Regions from separate parts of the Priestia sp. SB1 genome, predicted to be linked through region 2. Evidence: riboswitches for the same ligand, from Rfam matches in the RefSeq annotation. Region 2 holds a riboswitch; each other region holds the start of a gene.
The links. A riboswitch is a leader RNA that binds a small molecule or an ion and turns the genes downstream of it on or off. The one in region 2 is predicted to bind cobalamin.

Region 1 (4,462 bases), on a different contig from region 2:
TTGGATGCTTCTTAGCATCGCGCTTAATCAAACTCGTTACATGCCAAAGAGAATATTGGCTTTTTGCTACATTAACAGCGGTCATCACCACTGCAGTTAACCGACTTGGAATATAGTTTAATACGTCATCGGTTTTTGCACTAAAATAGCCGAACAGAAAGTAGCGGTCATTTTTATACCCAACCATTGAATCGCATGTGTTAATAGCTCGGTAAAAAAAGGCTAGGGCTCCTCCTCCTATAAATGCATAAAAAAGCGGAGCTGTAATACCATCACTTGTATTTTCAGCCACGGTCTCTACCGTCGCTCTGGCAATTTCTCCTTCTGATAAACGATCCGTATCTCGTCCCACAATCATGCTTACTTCATATCTAGCTTTCTCCATATCTCCTAGCTGAAGCGGCTTTTGCACCTTATAAGCAGCTTCGCTTAAGGAACGAGTGGATATAGTAGTCGCAATCATTACCCCCTCTACTAAAACACCTAGTATAAAATGAACTCCGTACAAAGCATGAAGGAATAAAAAAGGAATAACTCCTGCGAGCACCACCATACTTATCACAAGAAGCAATCCTTTGAATCGTTTTCCTGCGCCTTTATTTAATCTGGAATCCATCCAATAAATCCACTTGCCAAACCAGCGAACGGGATGCGGCCAATTTTCTGGGTCGCCTATGATTCGGTCAATGAGTAGAGCAATCGTCATGGCTGTCAGGTGTGCAATCATCGCTTGTGCAATACTCATTTCTTCACCTCTTTTCCTTAAGTGCCTGCTCTAAGCTTATTTTTACCAGCTTGGCTACCGCTTGACCTAAAGCGGTCATAGAGCCTGCATATTCATATAATGGTCCTTGCTGAGACGCTGCAACTGAGATACTGTCCGTAGATGTTCCCGTAGCAATCGTCTTTGTAGCTGGATCTATGACACCCAGCTGTGACAGCGTTTTTGTTTTGGCTTCTGTAGCGGCAATAAAAAGCTGTAAAAACGCTGCATCCGTAAGCGTGCCTTCCACGAAAAAAAACATATTAATTGTACCGGGAGAGGAATAAAATGGAACAGCTTCGTCAGCTGTAATATCTACTGCGTTTCCTACTCCAGCCGTTATCACGGAAGCTACTCTTACTCCGTAGCCTTCGTAACAGTAAACCGCTCTTTCTTTTAACCAAACCGCTGTCATCAACCCTACGATTTGCTCATGGCGCACATTTTCTTTCATCAAATATTGCTCATACTCTAAAGAAGGAGTATCTGAATAATAGTCTTTATGAACAAATCGATTGTAAAAGGTGTCCGTTTCCATGATGCCTGTTCCTAAAACGCCTGAGCTGTATGTTTTATAAGAAGTCTCGGTTTTCATGATTAAAAGCTCAGGCCGTTCTTCAATTTTAAGATGTGAAAAGGGACCAATCCCCTTTTCAATTCGAACTGGAATATGGTCCCTCTTTTTATTTATTGTACACCTCAGGGTATACTGCTTTTGCTAAGTCCTCTAAGCCATCTACAATACGAGGTCCTAAGCGGTTGATTTTGTTTTGATCAACCTTTTCGATGTTCCCCTCTTTTACAGCAGTCATGCTGCTCCAAGCGGGACGCTTCATAATCTCATTTTTGTCTGCATCATACGTTGCGATAATAACGTCAGGGTTTAACTTAACAACTTGCTCTTCAGAAAACTTAACCCAACCCTTTTCACTAGCCGCTACGTTATCAGCACCGATCATAGTAAGCATTTCGTTCATGAACGTACCTTTTCCTGTTGTATAAATCTCAGGAGCTCCCGATACCTCTATCCATACTTTTTTACGATCTTCTTTTGAAATCGTTTTTGCTTTTTTCTCAATTGAAGCTACTTTTTCTTTCATGTCTTTAATTGTTTGATTAGCTTCTTTTGTTTTACCCGTTAATTTACCAATTTGCGTAATAGAATCATAAACCGTATCAAACGTTGTTGAATCTTTTACAACAAATACCGGAATACCCGCACTTTCAATTTGTTTAAATACTTCATCTGAAACGCCCATACTTGAAGCGTGTGCCAGCACTAAATCAGGATTTAAAGCAATAACTTTTTCTGCATTAACGTTCATATCTCCCACCTGCGCTTTTTTCTTTACGCTTTTAGGATAATCATCGTTGCTTGTGACACCGACTAATTCTTTCTCAAGGCCAAGGGCATATACAATCTCCGTATTACTTGGCATTAATGAAACAATTTTCTTAGGCTGTTTTTTCAACGTAATTTCTTTATCACGCGCGTCTTTTACCTTCACTGGAAATGCAGCTTGTGACGTTTGTTCTGTATCTTGCTTCGTTTTTTTATCACTGTTGCTTTGGCTGCCTGCACCGCATGCAGCAAGTACGATGACTAACAGCGCAATAATGGAATACGAAAGCCATTTTTTCATCTAAATACTCCCCCTATATATTGTTCATTGTGAATACGAAACCTCCACGTTAAAGAAAAAGCAAATGATCATGCAAAAAGCAGCGCTATCCCGTTTTTTCCGCTTTGACTATGTATACTGCTCGGCAGCAGCTTCAAAATAAAAAAGCTTTACTTTCAATTGAAAGCAAAGCAGGTAACGTCAAGATAAGCAGGAAAAGAATCCGTTCACTATACTTGATATGTATGTTCATTACCCTGCTTCACCCTTCCTCGAAGGTTTCACAGCTAACAATAAGGCAGGTCTCCTGACTTACGCACAAAGCGCTTACAGTGGCGGGACCGCGCTGGTTTTTCACCAGACTTCCCTTTTCACTCAATCTTTAAATTGAGACCTTATTGCTTTACGATTATTCACTTGTCCTAGTATACCCCACTCATCGAAAAATGGAAATAGCCATTCTCACAAAAAAAGCTGCGAGAATGCTCTCGCAGCTTAGGGAATTAAAGAGTTGCTAAAAATTCACGGACCGCTTCAGGCGTTTTAGCATTTGCACTGTGCAGGTGCGCAATTTTTTCACCGTTTTTATATACAAGAAGAGAGGGAATACCCATTACATTGTTTTCAGCAGAAAGTTCTTCAAACTCATCCTTGTCAATTTTAAACCATGCTTTATCTGTATTTTCGTCAACGATTTCATCAATAAACATATCCAAACGTTTGCAATCAGGACACCACGTTGTCGTAAAAATCCCAACGCTTAGTGTTTCATTCTTAATTTGTTCGCGAAATTGTTTTTCTTCCGTAAATTGTTTCATTGTGTTACCTCCAGCGTCTATTCGTTCCTTCCTACAACTCTATAGTAAGAAGTCTGACTTCATTATAAACGATTTTTTTATCGTTGTGCTAATGTTTCAGCTTATTTAGACCATAACGGTTTTAGACGTAAAAAAATGCTAGCTTAAAAAAGCTAACATTTCGAAATTGTAGAATGTTGTGTCTATTATCAGCTGAACCACTTAGGCGGCATGTTTCGGTTCCAATAAATTTTCCCTAAATCATAATGCTTTTGAAAATTATCTGCGGCCGCATGATAGTGAAAATTAAACCAGTATCCATCTTTTGGAGGATTTTCACGCCGTACATGAAACCGTATTAAGTCCTGACCGGTTTCCCGGTCATATACATGGAAAATCTTTTCACCGTAGCCAGCAGCAGGGTGCTCGCTTATCTCGAGATTCTGAATTGACTGTTCACGTTCAGTGCCAATGTCGGTCAGCACTTCTTCAATTTTAGGTAACACTGCTTGACGAAATTCATCTTCAATGACAGGACCAATTTTTGTTCCGAATTTTTCCACTGACTGTTTTTCAGCTGATTCCATTGCATACGTAACAAATGATGAAACGTCTTCATATTTTGGTTCTTCATATGGCAAATGAATATCTTCTATAACAGCTGTGACAGGAGTTGTTTCTCTTACATACCCTGCTTTATGTTGCTTGTCCGCTTTTGCATCATCAACGTATAAATATTCTGGTGGAGTGACAAGCCCAAATGTAAATACTGTAATAAATACAATTAGCATTCTTTTTATCCATCTAGGCATTCGTATCTTTCCTTTCTCATCTTTTCCCATATGGTCTTTTCATATTGTAAAATTCATTATCATAACTCACTAGGTATTGTAACATACTTATTAATTTTTTACCTATATTTGCTTATTCATTTATGCTGTCTACGGGCATTTGACGACTTTTCAGTTACCACCTTCCTTCTTCTGTTTGAGGTTGTCACACCGAGCGGAAACCTATACAAGATATTCCTTTTTTGCTGGATGCTTAAACACAAAAGTATTTTTATGTTCAAAAATATATCATACTTTTATGAACTTTAGATGAAATTCATAAAAAAAACTTCCAAAACTTTTTAATTCCTAAAAGGTTTTGGAAGTCTTTTCAATGAGCGTAATTAATTTTACTTTTTTGGTTATTTTTGTATATAAATTGTCCCGTAATGAAATTTTGATGTTTTTCGTTTTTGCACAGTAAATCCATGCTCTTTAAAACGACTGCTT
Region 2 (4,462 bases):
ACGTGTCGTTGCTTATTACGGATGAAGCATTTTTAACGAGAGAGTTCCAAAGTTCCATTACTCAGCTTCCTTTATCTTCTTTAAAAAGTTCTCCAGAAACAGAAACGTATTTTCAGAAAACGTGGAATCTCGAGGAGACGTTCACCATTATGTATACGTCTGGAACAACAGGTAATCCAAAAGGAGTGCTGCAGACATATGGAAATCACTGGTGGAGTTCCATTGGTTCAGCGCTTAATTTAGGATTAAATGAAAAAGACTGCTGGCTTATAGCGGTTCCTTTGTTTCATATTAGCGGATTATCCATTTTAATGCGGAGCGTCTTTTACGGAATGAAAATCATTTTAGAAGAACGATTTGAAGCAAGAGCGGTGAATGAAGCCATTGAAAACAAAGGAGTAACAATTATTTCGGTTGTCACTTCCATGCTATCGAATATGCTGGATGAATTAGCTGAACGTAAATATCCAAATACATTTCGCTGTATGCTTTTAGGAGGAGGACCCGCACCGCTTACTATTTTAGAGGCTTGTGTGAATAAAGAAATTCCTGTTTATCAAACGTATGGAATGACAGAAACATCTTCACAGTTCGTTACGCTTTCACCTGAAGATAGTTTGCGAAAACTGGGATCAGCAGGTAAACCATTATTTCCGTGTGCAATGAAAATTGTAGATGAGAATGGAAATGAAACACGTGAAGCAGGAGAAATCATTGTTAAAGGTCCAAATGTTACAAAAGGATATTTAAATAAACCTGAAGCTACTAAAAAAGCCCTTCAACAAGGCTGGTTCTATACAGGAGATATCGGGAAAGTGGATGAAGAAGGCTTTCTATATGTATTAGACAGACGTTCGGACCTTATTATTTCAGGTGGAGAAAATGTATATCCAGCTGAAATTGAAAATGTTTTGTTGAAGCATCCGGCTGTTAAAGAGGCCGGTGTAACGGGAGTAGCCGATGGAAAATGGGGACAAGTTCCTGCAGCATGCATTGTTATAAACGAAGACGTTTCAGATGAAGAGTTATCTTTACACATTCAACAATTTTTAGCAAAGTACAAACTTCCAAAGTATTTCGTTCGAGTAGAGGAGCTACCGCGAACGGCCTCTAATAAAATCATACGCCGGAAGCTATCATCGTTCATACAGAAAGGAATTTAATCGATGATTATCAAAAAAGTACATCTTTATAAAATTGACATGAAGCTTCTTTCTCCTTTTTCAACAAGCTATGGTACGGTCCAGGATCGAGAATTGATTTTGCTTGAAGTAGAAGATGAAAAAGGATTTACAGGATGGGGAGAAGTCGTTGCTTTTTCATCTCCTTGGTATACGGAAGAAACGATTCGGACATGTTTTCATATGTTAGACGATTTTTTAATTCCTTCTCTTCTTCACCAGCAGCTTCAAAAACCAGAGGATGTTCAAAAGTTATTCAAACCTCTAAAGCGCAACAACATGGCTAAAGCAGCTTTGGACTGTGCTGTATGGGATTTGTATGCAAAGCGCCAAAATAAGCCCTTAGCCGAAGTAATTGGCGGAGTAAGGCCTGCTGTAGAAGCTGGAGTGGTAGTTGGCTTAAATGATATTTCCATCATGAAAGAACAAATAAAGACTTATATGAAAGATGGTTATAAGCGCTTTAAAGTGAAAATTAAGCCAGGCGCTGACTATGAGCTACTGAAACAAATTCGAGATGAATTTCCAAGCATTCCTCTTATGGCTGATGCCAATTCAGCCTATACGTTAAGCGATAGTGATTCATTGAAAAAACTAGATGAATTGAATTTAATGATGATCGAACAGCCGTTAAGTTCGGATGATATCCTTGATCATCGATTATTACAAAAGCAAATGAAGACGCCGATTTGCTTAGATGAAAGTATTGTGAGCTATGAAGATGCACGTCATGCAATCGAACAAAAAAGCTGCAAGATTATCAATGTGAAAATCGGTCGAGTTGGCGGAATGTCTGTAGCAAAAAAAATTCATGATTTATGCGCCCTACACGGTGTAAGGCTTTGGGTTGGCGGAATGTTAGAAGCCGGGATTTCACGAGCTCATAACATCGCCCTTGCCACACTGCCTTCTTTCACGATACCAGGTGACATTTCTGCGTCGTCTCGCTATTGGGAAAAAGATATTATTAAGCCCGAAGTAGAGGTAGAAGCCGGAGTAATAAAGGTGAAGGAAAAACCGGGGATCGGATACGATATTGATAAAAAGTTTATCAAAACAATCACAGCATTTGAAAAAGAATACAAATAATTAAAAACCGTTTTTTATGAAAAACGGTTTTTTTATTGATGTTGGCAATGTTTAGTAGAAAAATAGGACAAATTTTTTAAAAAGAGCACATTGTTCCATCAAGCGTGTCAAAACATGTTATGATGGAGTAGTTTGATGAAAAAAGTCGAAGGATTTTATCGTAAAAAACAAAATTATTTTTGAAAATAGGTTGATAGTTTTCTAAGTTGTCCTATATAATGTGTTTATAACATAACACAATATGTTGTTTGTTAAACAATAATAAAATACTATATTTTGTGTTTTCCAGTGAAAAAGGTGTCTGATAAAAAGACTTAAAAGGGAATTTGGTGAAAATCCAAAGCTGTCCCCGCAACTGTGAATGCTGATGAAATAAGGAGATCCACTGTGAGTAAACATCATGGGAAGGCCTTAAAGTAAAAAGAAGCATAAGTCAGGAGACCTGCCTTTTTTATGTCGTTTTATCTTCTTCGGGAGGTGAGAGGGTAGAGCGAGGATTGAGAAAAGACTTAGTGTCTTCTTCTATCTTCGTTCTATTCGCTCACCGAGGTACGGTGAGCGATTTTTTATTTTGAAGTGAAGAGAGGAGCCATATTTATGGTGAATACATTAAAGCCTACAATTCTACATGAATTAACTGCATATATTGAACGTTTAAAAAAAGAATTTACGCAGCTTGATTTTTCTTTGTATGAGGAAAAGGTTATTCAAACTGTTACAGTAAAGGAAAATATGACGGACGAAAAGGTTGCAAACGTACTAATTTTGGCAGCCCTAGAGCGTATTTCAATGGAAGAACCAGATTGGACGTACGTGGCGGCAGACGTCTACTTAAACGAACTATATCGAAAAGCAGCGGACAACCGAGGTTATGATAAAAAAGAGAAGTACGGTTCGTTTTATCAGCTTATTCAAGAACTAACAAAAATCGGCATTTATAATAAACAGCTATTAAAAACATATACAGAAGAAGAAATTAATGAAATTGCTTCAGTCATTATTCCTGAACGCGATCGTTTATTTACATACATTGGATTGCTGACATTAGCAGATCGCTATTTAGCGACATCACATGATAAGCGTGTATACGAATTACCGCAAGAACGTTTTCTTATCATTGCTATGACGCTGATGTCTCAAGAAAAGAAAGAAAATCGAACAGCATTAGTAAAAGAAGCGTACTGGGCGCTTTCTAGTCTATATATGACGGTTGCCACACCAACACTCTCAAACGCAGGAAAGAGCTACGGACAGCTATCTAGCTGCTTTATTGATACGATTGATGACAGCTTACGCGGTATTTATGATAGCAATACAGATTTGGCCACGCTTAGTAAAAATGGAGGCGGAATTGGTGTCTACCTCGGTCATATTAGAAGCCGAGGAAGTGATATAAAAGGTTTTAAAGGCGTATCATCAGGAACAATTCCATGGATGAAACAGCTAAATAATACGGCTGTAAGTGTCGATCAGCTAGGTCAACGACAAGGAGCTATTGCCGTGTATTTAGACGTTTGGCATAAAGACATTTTTTCATTCTTAGACGCGCGTTTGAACAATGGTGATGAACGCCAGCGCACGCATGATTTATTCACTGGCGTATGTTTGCCAGATTTGTTTATGGAAAAAGTAGAAGCACGTGAAGACTGGCACTTATTCGATCCTCACGAAGTTCGTACGCTGATGGGCTACTCGTTAGAAGATTTTTATGATGAAGAAGAAGGCAGCGGTTCGTTCCGCACTCGTTACGCTGAGTGTGTAAACAATGAACAGCTTTCAAGAGAAACAGTGCCTGCTATTGAGATCTTCAAGCGCATTATGCTTTCGCAGCTTGAAACGGGAACTCCTTATATGTTCTATCGTGATACGGTTAACCGAGCTAATCAAAACCGACACGCGGGCATGATTTACTGCAGTAACTTATGTACAGAAATCACACAAAACCAAAGTACAACGGTCGTAACAGAGGAAATTACGGAAGACGGAAAAATTATTATTACAAAGAATCCGGGCGATTTTGTTGTATGTAATCTTTCTTCTATTAACTTAGCGAGAGCCGTAACTGAAGATGTACTTGAACGTTTAATTCCAATTCAAGTACGCATGCTTGATAATGTTATTGAGTTAAATGATTTGCCGGTACTTCAAGCAAAGCTAACGAATCAAAAGTACCGCGCAGTAGGGCTTGGCAC
Region 3 (4,462 bases), on a different contig from region 2:
CAAACGATAATTGTTACACGATGAGCGGTGAATTTGAGCTTGTGTTAAAAAAGGCGGTGGAATTGAATCCGCTGTTTATTATTCATGGGGGAGACACCGTGTATACAGGAGAAAAGAGGTATTTGGAGCACTTTGTTAAGGTTGTCGAAAAAATAGCACCAAACATTCCCGTGTTTGTATGCGTAGGGAATCATGATGAATTAAACCTTGAAGAAAGCAACCTCGAAAACTTCAGAGCCACTATCGGAAAAGTGCACTGGGTCATTGATATTCCTGTCTTTAACTTCCGGTGCATCGCATTAAATAATATCATCAGTCCCAAGAATAAAATATATGGATTTACAGATAGAGAGCTGAATTATTTAGAGCAGCAGCTAGAGGATGCTCCTCGTAATACCGTTGTAGCCATGCATGCGCAGCCAAATATTGGCCGGTGGTCAGACCTGGGAGGTTTTCCTGTAACGACTCCTCAAAGTCAAGAATTTTTTGATTTAATTCAAGAACATCGCGTGAAAAAAGTGTTAGTTAGCCACGTGCATGCGTATGACGAGCAGTTTATTAGAAAAAACAGAAACGGGTCGTTTACGCTTGGAAGAGGCACTGATTTTGTATTATCAGGAGGCGCGGGTGCTCCCCTTGATTTTGAACCGCCTTTAATTTTAAATAATTATAATTTTACGGAGTTTTTTGTTAGCCGGTACGACATTTTAGGACCTCTTCTTTGGAAGGATTTTGGACGACCTCGAAGAAGTTGTTTGTAAAAACAAGAAAGTAGAAAGCTAGGTTCAAAAAAAAGAGGCTGGGAAAAAAGGGTTTTAGGCGAAATGAAAAATGAACCACTAATCAAGCATCTTGATTAGTGGTTCATTTTTTTATTAGGGTAAACGTAGATTTCATGTGTATAGGTCTTTCTAGTAGGTGATTGGAGGACAAGACGAAGACTCCTGCGGGAAAAGCGGAACAGGTGAGACCCCACAGGAGCTTATGCGACGAGGAGGCTCAGCGACCGCCCGCGGAAAGCGAAGTCTTATACGGAAATCAACTGCGGTGTCACAAGCGATTCAGCTCATGAATCCCATTTGCCTTTAGATTGGATTCACTTCGTTATGTCTCAACCTCTTTTGGAAAACCGTACGAAACCTTGTAGCAGAAGGCTAAGCCAAGCGTTATAATAGATAGTGAATGATGATATATTCTCTATATTTGTCATATATTTGTATTACATATGTAATTGAAGAAAAACATTCACTTGATATACTGTTTAATGACTTAACTTTATCTTAACATTCACAGTGAAATGCCTGTTTATAGAAACTTAGAACATACACAGCAAATGGAGGAGCTATCATGGCAAACGAAAAGATGCAAGAAGGACTCAATCGTTTTATTAAGGAAGATTTAAATGACCTTTTAGGTAGACTGTTCCCCCTAATGGACCGAGAATGTGCGGAAGAAAAGAGAATGCTTATCGAAACGGCGGTAGAGTACATTTATTCTTCAGGGTATCATCAAGGAGCAAAAGACTTGATCGAAACACATCGAAAAGATGATTACAAATTATTAAGGCAAAAATTAGCGTCAACGCCTCCTGAAAACTAATTTTTTTGAAATTTCTTTTGACAACATAAATGTAAGGTGTTAAGATGACTTTACATTCAAAATATTATAAACAATTAAAACTCTTATTGAGAGAGGCGGAGGGACTGGCCCTGTGAAGCCCGGCAACCATTTAACAATCTTGTTAAAAAGGTGCTACATCCTGCAAAGCGTACAGCTTTGAAAAATAAGAGAGGATTTCATAGATACTATGCCTCTCTATTCATAATAGAGAGGCTTTTTATTTTATGTAAAGGTGTTTTGAATGAACAATTTCATAGAAATGCATCAGGTGCTGTGTAACGAATGTACGCAGCTTAAAAGGGAAGACCGGTGAAAAGCCGGCGCGGTCCCGCCACTGTAATGGGGAGCAACTTATTAACCACTGTTTCATGTTGAAATGGGAAGGGATAGGAAGCGATGAACCTAAGTCAGGAGACCTGCCTGTTGTATGCACTTAAGCTCTACGGGATATAGAGAGGAGTGAGGAATACGTGTTGAGAAAAACAGGCTATCTCAACTTTAGTTAAGTATGCGTATCATCTCTCTTTTCATTTCGAAAAGGGAGATTTTTTAGTTTAGCGATAAAAAAATATACAGGGAGTGGAAAAAATGAGCAGTGTAAAAAGTTCAAATGTAGGTTATCCAAGAATTGGTGAAAAACGAGAATGGAAAAAAGCGCTTGAGCAGTTTTGGGCAGGAAAGCTAGAGAAAGATATCTTTCTTCAGGAAATTGAAGCTCTTCGTCTAGGACATCTGAAAAAACAGCGTGACGCAGGAATTGAATTAATTCCAGTCGGCGATTTTAGCTTATACGATCACGTGTTAGATACAGCCGCTATGTTTGGTTTGGTGCCAAAGCGCTTTGAATATAACGGAGGCCCGGTATCGCTTGAAACGTATTTTGACATCGCGCGAGGAACAAAAGGTGCGGTAGCTTCTACGATGACAAAATGGTTTAACACAAATTATCACTACATCGTACCCGAGCTTGAGGAATGTACGCCGGCACTTGTAGAAAATCGCCCGCTTCAATTTTACAAAGAAGCAAAACAAAAGCTGAATATCAAAGGCAAACCCGTTATTTTAGGTCCAGTAACATTTGTGAAGCTGTCAAAAGGATATAAAAAAAGTGAGTTTAAAAAAGTAGTTGAACAATTTGTTCCTCTGTATGCGACTATTTTAGCTGAGCTTCAGGCAGAAGGAGTAGAGTGGGTACAAATAGATGAGCCGGTTTTAGCTACAACGCTATCAAAAGAAGACCTGGCGCTCTATAAAGAAGTCTATGAAGCTTTGAAAAAAGCGGCACCGAATGTAAAAGTCATTTTGCAGACGTATTTTGACAGCGTAGATTACTATAAAGAAGTAGTTGCTCTTCCTGTTCACGGAATTGGATTGGATTTTGTACATGACCGAGGCGAAAATCTCACGGCGCTTAATAAATATGGTTTTCCAACTGATAAAGTGCTGGCAGCAGGAGTGATTGACGGACGAAACATTTGGCGTGAAAACTTGGACGAACAGCTTTTAACAATCAGTGAAATTGAAGAAGCTGTATCAAAAGACCGTTTGATTCTGCAGCCTTCATCAAGTTTATTACATGTTCCTGTCACGGTGAAAAGCGAAAAAACCATTGAGCCAATTCTAAAAAACGCGCTGTCTTTTGCAGATGAAAAGCTAAAGGAAATCACGCTTTTAACAAAAGCGGTGCAGCAAGGAAAAGAAGCAATTGAAAAAGAAATAAGTGTAAACAAACAGGCGATTCAAGCATTAAATGGATCATCTTTTCGAAATCACCAAGACGTGCAAAAAGAGCTGAAGCAGCTGGACAGCTATAAAGCAGAGCGCCAAGCGCCGTTTGACGTACGTCAACGCGTTCAACAAGAAGCGTTTCAACTGCCGCTTCTTCCAACGACAACAATTGGAAGCTTTCCGCAAACAAAAGAAGTGAGAAAAGAGCGTCTAAAGTGGCGTAAAGGAGAATTGAGCGACAAAGCGTATGAAGCGTACATTAACGCTGAAATCAAAAAATGGATTGAAATTCAAGAAGACATCGGCTTAGATGTCCTTGTGCACGGAGAGTTTGAGCGTACGGACATGGTTGAATACTTCGGTGAAAAATTAGGAGGCTTTCAGTTTACGAAGTTTGGCTGGGTGCAATCATACGGTTCTCGCTGCGTCAAGCCGCCGCTTATTTACGGAGATGTCTCGTACGAGCAGGCGATGACGATCAAAGAAACGGTCTACGCACGGTCTCTAACCAATAAGCCTGTTAAAGGAATGCTGACGGGGCCGATTACGATTTTAAACTGGTCATTTGTGCGTGATGATATCCCGCGCTACGACGTGGCAAATCAAATTGCGCTTGCTCTTAGAAAAGAAGTGGAAGCACTTGAAAGTCAGGGCATTTCAATGATTCAAGTAGATGAACCGGCGCTGCGTGAAGGACTGCCGTTAAAACGAGAAAACTGGGAAAGCTACTTGAGCGCCGCGGTGTATGCGTTCAAATTAGCCACGGTATCGGTGCAAAACGAGACGCAAATTCACACGCATATGTGCTATTCGGAATTCGAAGAGATTATTGATGCGATCAAAGCGCTTGATGCCGACGTGATTTCCATTGAAACGTCCAAAAGCCACGGTGAATTAATTTATGCGTTTGAAAAACATACGTATAACCAGGGAATTGGACTTGGCGTATATGATATCCACAGCCCGCGCGTACCGAAGCTTGAAGAGCTGACACGAAACATTGACCGCGCTCTAAAAGTGCTTGATCCTGCATTGTTTTGGATTAATCCCGACTGCGGTCTTAAAACAAGAGGAATCAGCGAGACGGTGGAAGCTTTAAAAGTGATGGTTGAGT

Region 1: linked by a shared signal. The riboswitch ahead of WKH56_RS28685 (ABC transporter substrate-binding protein) and the one ahead of WKH56_RS05160 (ribonucleoside-diphosphate reductase subunit alpha) in region 2 are both predicted to bind cobalamin.
Region 3: linked by a shared signal. The riboswitch ahead of metE (5-methyltetrahydropteroyltriglutamate--homocysteine S-methyltransferase) and the one ahead of WKH56_RS05160 (ribonucleoside-diphosphate reductase subunit alpha) in region 2 are both predicted to bind cobalamin.

Annotation. Positions count from the first base shown of each region.
Region 1 covers NZ_JBBJSS010000009.1:179,128-183,589, reverse strand. Annotated here, with positions in the region: gene cbiB (adenosylcobinamide-phosphate synthase CbiB) at 1-745, opposite strand, end outside; gene WKH56_RS28690 (adenosylcobinamide amidohydrolase) at 750-1,358, opposite strand; gene WKH56_RS28685 (ABC transporter substrate-binding protein) at 1,447-2,406, opposite strand; cobalamin riboswitch at 2,666-2,798, opposite strand; gene WKH56_RS28680 (thioredoxin family protein) at 2,889-3,203, opposite strand; gene WKH56_RS28675 (YpjP family protein) at 3,392-3,994, opposite strand; gene WKH56_RS28670 (class I SAM-dependent methyltransferase) at 4,375-4,462, opposite strand, start outside.
Region 2 covers NZ_JBBJSS010000001.1:998,308-1,002,769, reverse strand. Annotated here, with positions in the region: gene WKH56_RS05170 (o-succinylbenzoate--CoA ligase) at 1-1,163, shown strand, start outside; gene menC (o-succinylbenzoate synthase) at 1,167-2,270, shown strand; cobalamin riboswitch at 2,549-2,734, shown strand; gene WKH56_RS05160 (ribonucleoside-diphosphate reductase subunit alpha) at 2,868-4,462, shown strand, end outside.
Region 3 covers NZ_JBBJSS010000006.1:397,316-401,777, reverse strand. Annotated here, with positions in the region: gene WKH56_RS23990 (metallophosphoesterase family protein) at 1-761, shown strand, start outside; gene WKH56_RS23985 (hypothetical protein) at 919-1,089, shown strand; gene WKH56_RS23980 (hypothetical protein) at 1,348-1,599, shown strand; SAM riboswitch class I at 1,680-1,790, shown strand; cobalamin riboswitch at 1,870-2,058, shown strand; gene metE (5-methyltetrahydropteroyltriglutamate--homocysteine S-methyltransferase) at 2,209-4,462, shown strand, end outside.